3 regions of the Pseudomonas sp. RL_15y_Pfl2_60 genome follow, and region 1 is predicted to be linked to each of the others. Evidence: predicted binding sites of a transcription regulator. Region 1 holds the regulator's gene; each other region holds the start of a gene.
What was found. The regulator sigma-54, encoded in region 1, starts transcription at its own class of promoters, with help from an activator protein. The targets are predictions, from matches to a motif close to ANTGGCATNNANNTTGCTNT.
Positions count from the first base shown of each region.

Region 2: flgB (flagellar basal body rod protein FlgB) is a predicted target of sigma-54. The motif match lies at 2,054-2,073, and genes of this name have one in related genera.
Region 3: glnA (glutamate--ammonia ligase) is a predicted target of sigma-54. The motif match lies at 1,566-1,585, and genes of this name have one in related genera.

Region 1 covers NZ_CAXAOE010000001.1:976,525-979,802, reverse strand. The annotation lists gene rapZ (RNase adapter RapZ) at 1-259, opposite strand, end outside; gene ptsN (PTS IIA-like nitrogen regulatory protein PtsN) at 276-740, opposite strand; gene hpf (ribosome hibernation-promoting factor, HPF/YfiA family) at 756-1,064, opposite strand; gene AACY26_RS04640 (RNA polymerase factor sigma-54) at 1,245-2,759, opposite strand; gene lptB (LPS export ABC transporter ATP-binding protein) at 2,895-3,278, opposite strand, start outside.
Region 2 covers NZ_CAXAOE010000004.1:9,378-12,655, forward strand. The annotation lists gene flgE (flagellar hook protein FlgE) at 1-397, opposite strand, end outside; gene flgD (flagellar hook assembly protein FlgD) at 442-1,119, opposite strand; gene flgC (flagellar basal body rod protein FlgC) at 1,141-1,584, opposite strand; gene flgB (flagellar basal body rod protein FlgB) at 1,599-2,006, opposite strand; gene AACY26_RS11580 (bacteriohemerythrin) at 2,322-2,786, opposite strand; gene cheR (protein-glutamate O-methyltransferase CheR) at 2,981-3,278, opposite strand, start outside.
Region 3 covers NZ_CAXAOE010000006.1:357,699-360,976, forward strand. The annotation lists gene thiI (tRNA uracil 4-sulfurtransferase ThiI) at 1-1,351, opposite strand, end outside; gene glnA (glutamate--ammonia ligase) at 1,679-3,085, shown strand; gene AACY26_RS18035 (DUF4124 domain-containing protein) at 3,260-3,278, shown strand, end outside.

The sequences.
Region 1 (3,278 bases):
GGTCGCACTGAACATTGCGCGCACGGACTTGCTCAAGCAACTCGGGAAACATGTTCAAGTCGCTTGGCAGGTTGCGTGCGTCAATCGACACCGCGACGTTAGGGTGAACTGAATCTTTTTGCTGAAACGCTCGTTCAGCTAGCTGAGGCAGCAAGCTGGCCGGCAGGTTGTCTATGCAGTAAAAGCCGTTGTCCTCAAGTACATCAAGGGCGGTACTTTTACCTGATCCTGAACGCCCGCTGACTATTATCAAGCGCATGTAGGTTCCCTGTCGTTTAGCTGTTGTTCTGTACGTCGACAACAACCTGATACAGGGCGTCATTGCTTTGCGCCTGGCGCAGTCGCTCACGGACATCGCTGCGGTCAAGCATGCTCGCTATTTGACGAAGCAGCTCAAGGTGTTCATCCGTCGCGGCCTCAGGCACCAATAGCACGAACAGCAAGTCAACCGGGGCGCCATCAATCGCGTCAAAATCGACAGCCGATTCGAGCTTGAGCAAGGCGCTGATGGGTGCATTGCACGCAGGCAAACGGCAGTGTGGAATGGCGATGCCATTACCAAAACCAGTGGACCCAAGTTTTTCGCGGGCGATAAGGCTTTCGAAAATGTCTTGTCCATCGAGGTCGGGCAATTCGCGCGCAACCAAGTTGGCAATCTGTTCGAGAACACGTTTTTTACTGCCGCCCGGCACATTCACCAAGGAACGGCCGGGGGTCAGGATATTTTCAAGTCGGATCATAGGAGTTGGGCGATATCAACGGGCCATTGCGCCCTGTTGACGGTCGAGCTGCTTTTCCTTGTGCTTGATAAGTTGTCTATCGAGTTTGTCGGTCAGTAAATCGATTGCTGCATACATGTCATCATGTTCGGCGTTGGCGACAATTTCGCCGCCAGCAATGTGTAAGGTGGCTTCGATTTTCTGCTTGAGCTTCTCGACCTCCATAATGACTTGCACATTGGTAATCTTGTCGAAGTGGCGCTCTAGTCGACTGAATTTTTCGTCGATGTAGTCGCGCAGGGCGTCGGTCACATCCAGCTGGTGTCCACTGATGTTGACTTGCATACCGCTTTCTCCTTGTTGCCGTGTGTAAGAGACAGGCTGAGTTGCCTGCCGCCGGAACACTGTGGCGCGTAAGACCCCCAGAAATCGAGTCTGACACCTTTACGCCCTTAGTATGGCTGCTTTTAGCTAAGAGCGGGTCAGTTCGATAGTGATTGAGACGATCTTCCTGTTCATCAGCTGTTACATCAGTCGCTTGCGTTCACTTGAAGGCGCGATACCGAGAGACTCTCGATATTTAGCAACTGTGCGTCGAGCTACTTGAATGCCTTGTGTCTCCAGTAAACCAGCGATCTTGCTGTCACTCAACGGCTTTTTTGCATTTTCCGCTGCAACCAGTTTTTTGATGATCGCGCGGATCGCTGTAGACGAGCATTCTCCGCCTTCGGAGGTACTGACGTGGCTGGAGAAGAAGTATTTCAACTCGTAAATGCCGCGGGGGGTGTGCATGAATTTCTGGGTGGTCACCCGGGAAATGGTCGACTCGTGCATGCCAACCGCTTCGGCGATATCGTGCAGCACAAGGGGTTTCATCGCCTCGTCGCCGTAGTCAAGGAAGCCGCGTTGATGTTCAACGATCTGGGTCGCAACCTTCATCAGCGTTTCGTTGCGGCTCTGCAGGCTTTTGATAAACCAGCGGGCTTCTTGCAGCTGGTTGCGCATAAAGGTGTTGTCGGCGCTAGAGTCGGCGCGACGTACAAAACCTGCGTATTGCGCATTGACGCGCAGCCGGGGCATGGCTTCCTGATTGAGTTCAACCAGCCAGCGCTCGTTGTGTTTGCGCACAATGACATCGGGTACCACGTATTCGGGTTCGCTTGATTCAATCTGCGAGCCCGGACGTGGGTTGAGGCTTTGGATCAGTTCAATGACTTGGCGCAGCTCATCTTCTTTGAGCTTCATGCGCCGCATCAGTTGGCTGTAATCGCGGTTGCCCAGCAGATCCAGATAGTCATTGGCAAGTCGCTGTGCTTCGGCAAGCCAAGGGGTTTTGGCGGGCAGTTGGCGCAGTTGCAGGGTCAGGCATTCGCGCAGGTCGCGCGCGGCAATACCAGAAGGCTCAAACTGCTGGATGCGGTGCAGGACGGCTTCTATTTCGTCCAGTTCGATGTCCAGTTCAGGGTCGAAGGCTTCGAGAATCTCTTGCAGGGTTTCTTCGAGATAGCCCTGGACGTTGATGCAGTCGATCAGGGTGACTGCAATCAAGCGGTCCTTATCGGACATGGGGGACAGGTTGAGCTGCCAGAGCATGTGGCTCTGCAGGCTTTCACCGGTCGAGGTGCGTGTGGTGAAGTCCCATTCGTCGTCATCGCTGCTGCTGGGCAGGCTGCTGGCGCTGGTTTGGTAGACATCTTCCCAGGCTGTATCCACCGGAAGCTCGTTGGGGATACGCTCGTTCCACTCGCCATCTTCCAGGTTGTCCACGGTTTGCGGGGTATCCTGGAAGCTGGTTTCTTGGTAGCTGTCCTGTTGTACAGGCTGCTCGGTGGTCGCGGTCTCTGCGCCGTCGGCCATGGGGTCCGAGTTATCGAAGTCTTCGCCGTCTTCTTGGCGTTCGAGCATTGGGTTTGACTCCAGTGCCTCTTGGATTTCTTGCTGGAGATCCAGGGTCGACAGTTGGAGTAAGCGAATGGCTTGTTGCAGCTGAGGAGTCATCGTCAGCTGCTGGCCCATCTTCAGGACTAGCGATGGTTTCATTGCAGACCTTATTTACCGGCGTCTTTGCGCAATCCACTACAGGGCGCCGGATGGGCGCCTCAAGGAAGCAAATTATATGCCCGAATTGCAGTGCTTTGCCTAGCTGTTGACGCTAATCGGTTGAGAAAAACTGGGTTAAAGGCGGAATTCATGGCCCAGGTAGACTTCTTTAACCGTCTGGTTGGACAGAATCGCTTCTGAATCACCTTCCGCAATGAGTTGGCCGTCGCTGACGATATAGGCGGTCTCGCAAATATCCAGCGTTTCGCGCACGTTGTGGTCAGTGATCAGTACGCCGATACCCTTGGCTTTCAAATGGTGGATGATTTGCTTGATATCACCAACCGAGATCGGGTCGACACCGGCAAATGGTTCATCGAGCAAGATGAATTTCGGTGCGGTTGCCAGGGCGCGGGCAATTTCAACCCGGCGTCGCTCACCGCCGGACAGGCTCATGCCCAGGTTGTCGCGAATATGGTGAATATGGAATTCCTCAAGGAGGTTTTCCAGTTCAGCTTC
Region 2 (3,278 bases), on a different contig from region 1:
GGTTGCCATTGGCGTCTACCGCATAACCTTGCAGCTTGTAACCAAAGTTATTGACGATATTGCCAGCGCGGTCAGTCCCGAAATAGCCGGCACGGGTGTAACTGATGTCACCATTATTGCTCGTGCGGAAGAAACCATTGCCGTTAATCGCCAAGTCCAGCGAGTTCTGCGTGTAGTTAACGTTGCCCTGATTGAACAGTTGCGAAACGTCACTGAGCAATACACCACTGCCTTGTGCGTTCTTGCCGGAACCGAGCACCGAAGCCGCATACACGTCAGCAAATTCAGCCCGCGACTGTTTGAAGCCAGCGGTACCTGCGTTGGCGATGTTATTACCCGTAACGTTGAGATCGCTGGTCGCTGCACGCAGACCGCTAAGCCCGATATTGAACGCCATTGAAAGCTCCTTTGCCGGAACAGCCGGCCATTAAATCGTGATGATTATTGACCGATGACCTGAACTTGCGAGAGCGGCACACTGCCCAGCCCTGCCAAGTTCAGCATGAGTTCGCTGCCGCCCAGGGTGACACTGTCGACGTTGGCCGGAAGCATGGTGTACAGCCCCTTGGTTTCACCCGCATAGGTCGCTTCCGCCTCAAAGGTGTAGGTGCCCGGCGGCATGAGATTGCCGCTCGAATCCTTGCCATCCCAGATAAAACTGATGTTACCTGCTTCCTGCTCACCCAGATTGACCCGACCAACCACCGAGCCAGCGCTGTCCTTGACGTTGACGTAGACGTTGCTGCTGCTGGTCGGCAGAACCAGGCTGGCCTTGAAGCTTTCGCTGGTATCAACCACCGCACTGTCGGTCGGCACAATCACCTTGCGCCCTACCAGCGACGAAGCCTGCAAGGCCTGTGAAGACTGATAACCCGACAGCAAAGTATCGACACTGCCGTTCAACTGCTGAATACCTTCTACCTGACTGAACTGGGCCAATTGCGCAATGAACTCGCCGTTACCTTGCGGCTCCAGCGGGTTCTGGTTGTTCAATTGGGCGACCAACAGGTTCAAGAACTCGTCTTTACCCAGTTCTTTGTCGGTGCCGGTGCTGGGCGATTTGACCTGCAGTTGATCAAGGACCGAACTGCCAACGCCACTGGTGCTATCGACGCTCATTTAGCGTTCCTCATTGATGGCTTACTGACCCAGGGTCAGCACCTTCTGCAACATTTGTTTAGCGGTATTCATCATTTCAACGTTGGTCTGGAAAGCTCGGCTGGCGGAAATCATGTCAGCCATCTCTTCAACCACATTGACGTTGGGGTAATACACATAACCGTTCTCATCAGCAGCCGGATGGTTAGGCTCATAGCGCGGCATCAGCGAGCTCTGGTCCTCAACAATGCCCAGCACCTGGACACCACTGCCTGCCGCATCTTGCTCGGCAAACAGCGAGCCGCCGTCTGAGCCCTGCGCCTGGTTAAACATGGTGGCAAACACCGGATGGCGAGCGCGGTAGGTCTGGTCAATATTCGAAGACACAGACTCGGCGTTGGCGATGTTGCTGGAGATGGTATTAAGACGCGTGCTTTGCGCGCTCATGCCGGTCCCGGCAATATTGAATACACTGGCTAATGACATGGCATCTGTCTCCGTTAATCGCCGCGCAGGGCGCTGATCAGCCCTTTGAACTTGCTATTGAGAAAGGTGAAGCTCGCCTGGAAGTCGACCGCATTTTGCGCGTAGTTCGATTGCTCAAGCTGGGTATCGACCGTGTTCTGGTCCAGCGAGGGACTCATCGGAATGCGATACTTGAGCTCGGCTTCGGCAGTGGCCATGCCTTCAGCGCTGATGTGGTGGGCATTGGTGCGGTTCAGGGAAAAGGTGCCGCCCTGGGCCTTGGCATTCTGCTCGGCAAGCACTGAGGCGAAATCCAGATCACGCGCTTTATAGTTAGGCGTATCTGCGTTAGCCATGTTGTTGGCCAACACTTCAGCACGCTGAGCGCGAAAGCCCAGTGCCTGTTGGTGAATGCCGAGTGCGCTTGCGAAGCTGATACTCATGGTTTGTGCCCTTGCCGTTTGCCGAAGCAGTTTTCAGTGCAAGCAACAAAGCAAACCCTGTGCCAATTAATTTAATCCTTTAAATACAGCAAGTTATGGATTAATAAATTGAATAACCAGGCTAAAGCGGCAACAGTTTTCCGCTTGCGGCAATGCCTATGCATGGTCTTTGCGGCACCCTTGCCGCCCTGCACGGCGAATGCCTGCCATGGCACGGTCAAGCCAAGCTGGGTTCTGGATCAAGCTGAAAGGATGCGCGCGGCCCGGCATGAGCAGCCAGAAAGCAGCGCCGAACGCTTGTTCAGCGCTGGCGAATCAGCCAAAGAACTTGCGCATGGAGCGCGATAACCAGCCGCCAGGCTGTCGGTCTTGGGTGATTCGATTCATATTGTCGATAACGACCTTGGCGTAGGCTGCATCATCATTGCGGATATGGTTGAACAACCAGCGCGACAACAGGCTGATCAATTCGTGAGTGATGTCCTCGCCGGCCTTGAAACGCATGTTGTACTCGTTGACCTTACCGATGAATACTTCATGAACGCGCTTGTGCGGACGAGTAAAATTGTAGCCGGACTCCTCAAGCAACGACTCTTCAAAGGCAAAGTGCGAAAGCGTGTAATCGACCAGGTCATTGAGCACATGCCCTACTTCGCTGCGGCTATGACCCTCCTGCTGCGCCACGATCAGCAGGTTGATCATGGTGACAATACGCCGATGTTGGTTGTCGATGACCTCTATGCCGGTATTGAGGTCGTTTTGCCAAACAAGTAATTCCATAACCTAAGTCCTTTAGCACTCACTCGAGTGCCGGGCACTTTATCGACAGCAGGTGCTACAGGGACTGACTTGAATCAACCAACGATCATTGCGGCCTTGCCTGGGTGCGAATGCATGCAGCAGCCGTGCGAAAGACCAGTGCCTATACGCAAAACAGCAGGCATCGGCCTGCTGTTTTTGGATCATCGCCGGCCTTATTTGACCTTGTAGATAATACCCGGGCTGCACTGCACCATCTGATACAGGTCCGGCAGCGCATTGAGCGCCTCGGAGGCGCCCAGAAACAAATAGCCGCCCGGTTTCAAGGTCGCATGAATACGGGTGAGGATGTCCTTCTTCACGTCTGCCGAAAAATAGATCAACACGTTGCGGCAGAACACCACATCAAACTTGCCCAGGCCAGCAAAGCTTTCCAGCAGGTTCAGCGGACGAAATTCGACTCGGCTCTTGATCGGCGCCTTGACCACCCAGCGTCCCGGTGCCTTGGGCTCA
Region 3 (3,278 bases), on a different contig from region 1:
GACTGGGATCCAACTCTTTAAAGCGACTGTTGAGTGCGTAGAACGGCAGCGTTTGCACTTCAGAGCCGGGTAACTGCAGTGGCTCGTCCTCGGCGCTGTCCGGATGACGGATATCAATGATGACGTGACCGGCAAGGGCTTCGCTGACTTCCTCAACCTGAATATCTTTGCCCAGCTCGTCGATAACCTTATCGATCGGCAACTGGGTTGCGCTCTGTACTGCACGCTCAAGCACCGCCATGTCGAACTGCTTTTCTTCATAAGCAATGCGATCAGGCTTGGCTTTGGTGGTCGGGTTCACCGAAATCACACCGCAGTATTCGGGCATATGCTTGGCAAAGTCGGCGGTGCCGATCTGCGTCGCGGTATTGATGATGTCCTGCTTGTGGCTGGCCAACAGCGGGCGCAGCACCAGCTTTTCAGTGGCGGCGTCGATCACCGACAGATTCGGCAGCGTCTGGCTCGACACCTGGGAAATAGCCTCGCCCGTCACCAACGCATCAATTTGCAGACGATCACTGATCTGCGTGGCGGCGCGCAACATCATGCGCTTCAACACCACGCCCATCTGACTGTTATCCACTTTGCCGAGGATTTCGCCAAGCACTTCTTCAAAAGGCACGCTAATAAAGAGTACGCGCTGCGAGCTGCCGAACTTCTTCCACAGGTAATGGGCGACTTCCATCACGCCCAGCTCGTGGGCGCGGCCGCCGAGATTGAAGAAGCAAAAGTGCGTCACCAAGCCACGGCGCATCATCTGGTAGGCGGCGACGGTTGAGTCAAAGCCACCCGACATCAATACCAGCGTCTGCTCCAGCGAACCCAGCGGATAACCACCCAGGCCTTCATGCTGGTTATGAATGACAAACAGGCGCTGGTCACGGATTTCCATGCGCACAACAACGTCAGGCTCTTTCAGCGAGATGCCGGCAGCGCCGCACTGTTGGCGCAACTGGCTGCCCACATAACGTTCAACATCCATCGAACTGAATGGGTGCTTGCCCGCTCGCTTGCAGCGCACAGAAAAAATCTTGCCCGGCAATTGGTCGGCAAAGTGCAGCTTGCACTTTTCCAGCACATCGTCGAAATCACCCAGTGGGTATTCGTTGACTTCAAGGAAATGAGTAATGCCCGGTGTGCAGCTCAGGCGGTCAGTCAGCTCGCCGAGAAGCTTGGCATCGGTTAAGGTTGTTTCAACTTCCAGATTGTCCCAGACACCGCTAACCGAGAGCTGCGGATCGAGATCGCGCAACACCGAGCGGATGTTCTTCGCCAACTGCCGGATAAAGTTCTTGCGAACGGGCCGACTCTTGATGGTGATTTCTGGGAAAACTTTTACGATCAGTTTCATGGAAGCAACGCGCGCCAAGCTCGCGAAAAAACAGGGGCGCGGATTATAGCGGAAATTGTGCAAGGTTTGATCAAAAACCTTACCTAAACATTTTTACGCACCGTATTGGTGCTTTATCAGTTTAAATAGCACTTACTTGGTGCAGCAATATCCACGCAACTGCGAATAAACCCCCGGCGCGCCTGCGTTTGCGGGTTTTAGTCCATCACAGTGCACTGGCATGCAAATTGCTCCCTTGTGAGGCAGGTAGTACTGGCGGAGTATCCGCCGAGCTTTTCCGAATTTTGTGGGCTCAACAGATTGAGCCTTATCCGCCTGGAGGACAGCATGTCGAAGTCGATTCAACTTATTAAAGAACACGACGTGAAGTGGGTTGACCTGCGCTTCACTGATACCAAGGGTAAGCAGCACCACGTAACCATGCCAGCCCGCGACGCGCTGGACGAAGACTTCTTCGAACACGGTAAAATGTTCGACGGCTCCTCTATTCATGGCTGGAAAGGCATCGAAGCTTCAGACATGATCCTGATGCCGGTTGACGAAACCGCTGTACTGGATCCATTCACCGAAGAGCCAACCCTGATTCTGGTTTGCGACATCGTTGAGCCAAGCACCATGCAAGGCTACGACCGCGACCCACGCTCCATCGCCAAGCGCGCTGAAGAATTCCTCAAGTCGACCGGCATCGGTGACACTGTATTCGTTGGCCCTGAGCCAGAGTTCTTCATCTTCGACGAAGTGAAGTTCAAGTCGGACATCTCCGGCTCGATGTTCAAAATCTACTCCGAACAGGGTTCCTGGAACACTGACGGCGACATCGAAGGCGGCAACAAAGGCCACCGTCCAGCCGTCAAAGGTGGTTACTTCCCAGTTCCACCATGCGACCACGACCACGAAATCCGTACCGCCATGTGTAATGCCATGGAAGATATGGGCCTGGTCATCGAAGTTCACCACCACGAAGTGGCGACTGCTGGCCAGAACGAAATCGGCGTCAAGTTCAACACCCTGGTTGCCAAGGCTGACGAAGTTCAGACCCTGAAGTACTGCGTACACAACGTTGCCGATGCCTACGGCAAAACTGCGACCTTCATGCCTAAGCCACTGTACGGCGACAACGGCTCGGGTATGCACGTACACATGTCGATCTCCAAAGACGGCAAGAACACCTTCTCCGGCGAAGGCTATGCCGGCCTGTCTGACATCGCTCTGTACTTCATCGGCGGTATCATCAAGCACGGTAAAGCACTGAACGGCTTCACCAACCCATCGACCAACTCGTACAAGCGTCTGGTCCCTGGCTTCGAAGCTCCAGTAATGCTGGCCTACTCGGCTCGTAACCGTTCGGCATCGATCCGTATTCCTTACGTTGCCAGCCCTAAAGCTCGCCGTATCGAAGCACGCTTCCCGGATCCAGCAGCCAACCCATACCTGGCTTTCGCAGCACTGCTGATGGCCGGTATCGACGGTATCCAGAACAAGATCCACCCTGGCGATGCAGCTGACAAGAACCTGTATGACCTGCCACCAGAAGAAGGCAAGTTGATCCCACAGGTTTGCGGCAGCCTGAAAGAAGCCCTGGAAGAGCTCGACAAAGGTCGTGCGTTCCTGACCAAAGGCGGCGTGTTCAGCGACGACTTCATCGATGCTTACCTTGAGCTCAAGCACGAAGAAGAAATCAAAGTCCGCACCTTCGTACACCCACTGGAATACGACCTGTACTACAGCGTTTAATCCAGCCGGTATGACAAAAGGCCACCTTCGGGTGGCCTTTTGTTTTTTTACGCCTTGCCCAAACGCCGCTCAGCCCCTTGTTTTATGCGCCCGCACACACTGCAACATGCCGACACTTGCCAGCAGCGCTGAGCAGTGCAATCTTTATTAGCAAACTCAATTAAGAGATCGGCCATGCGCACACTAATTGCCT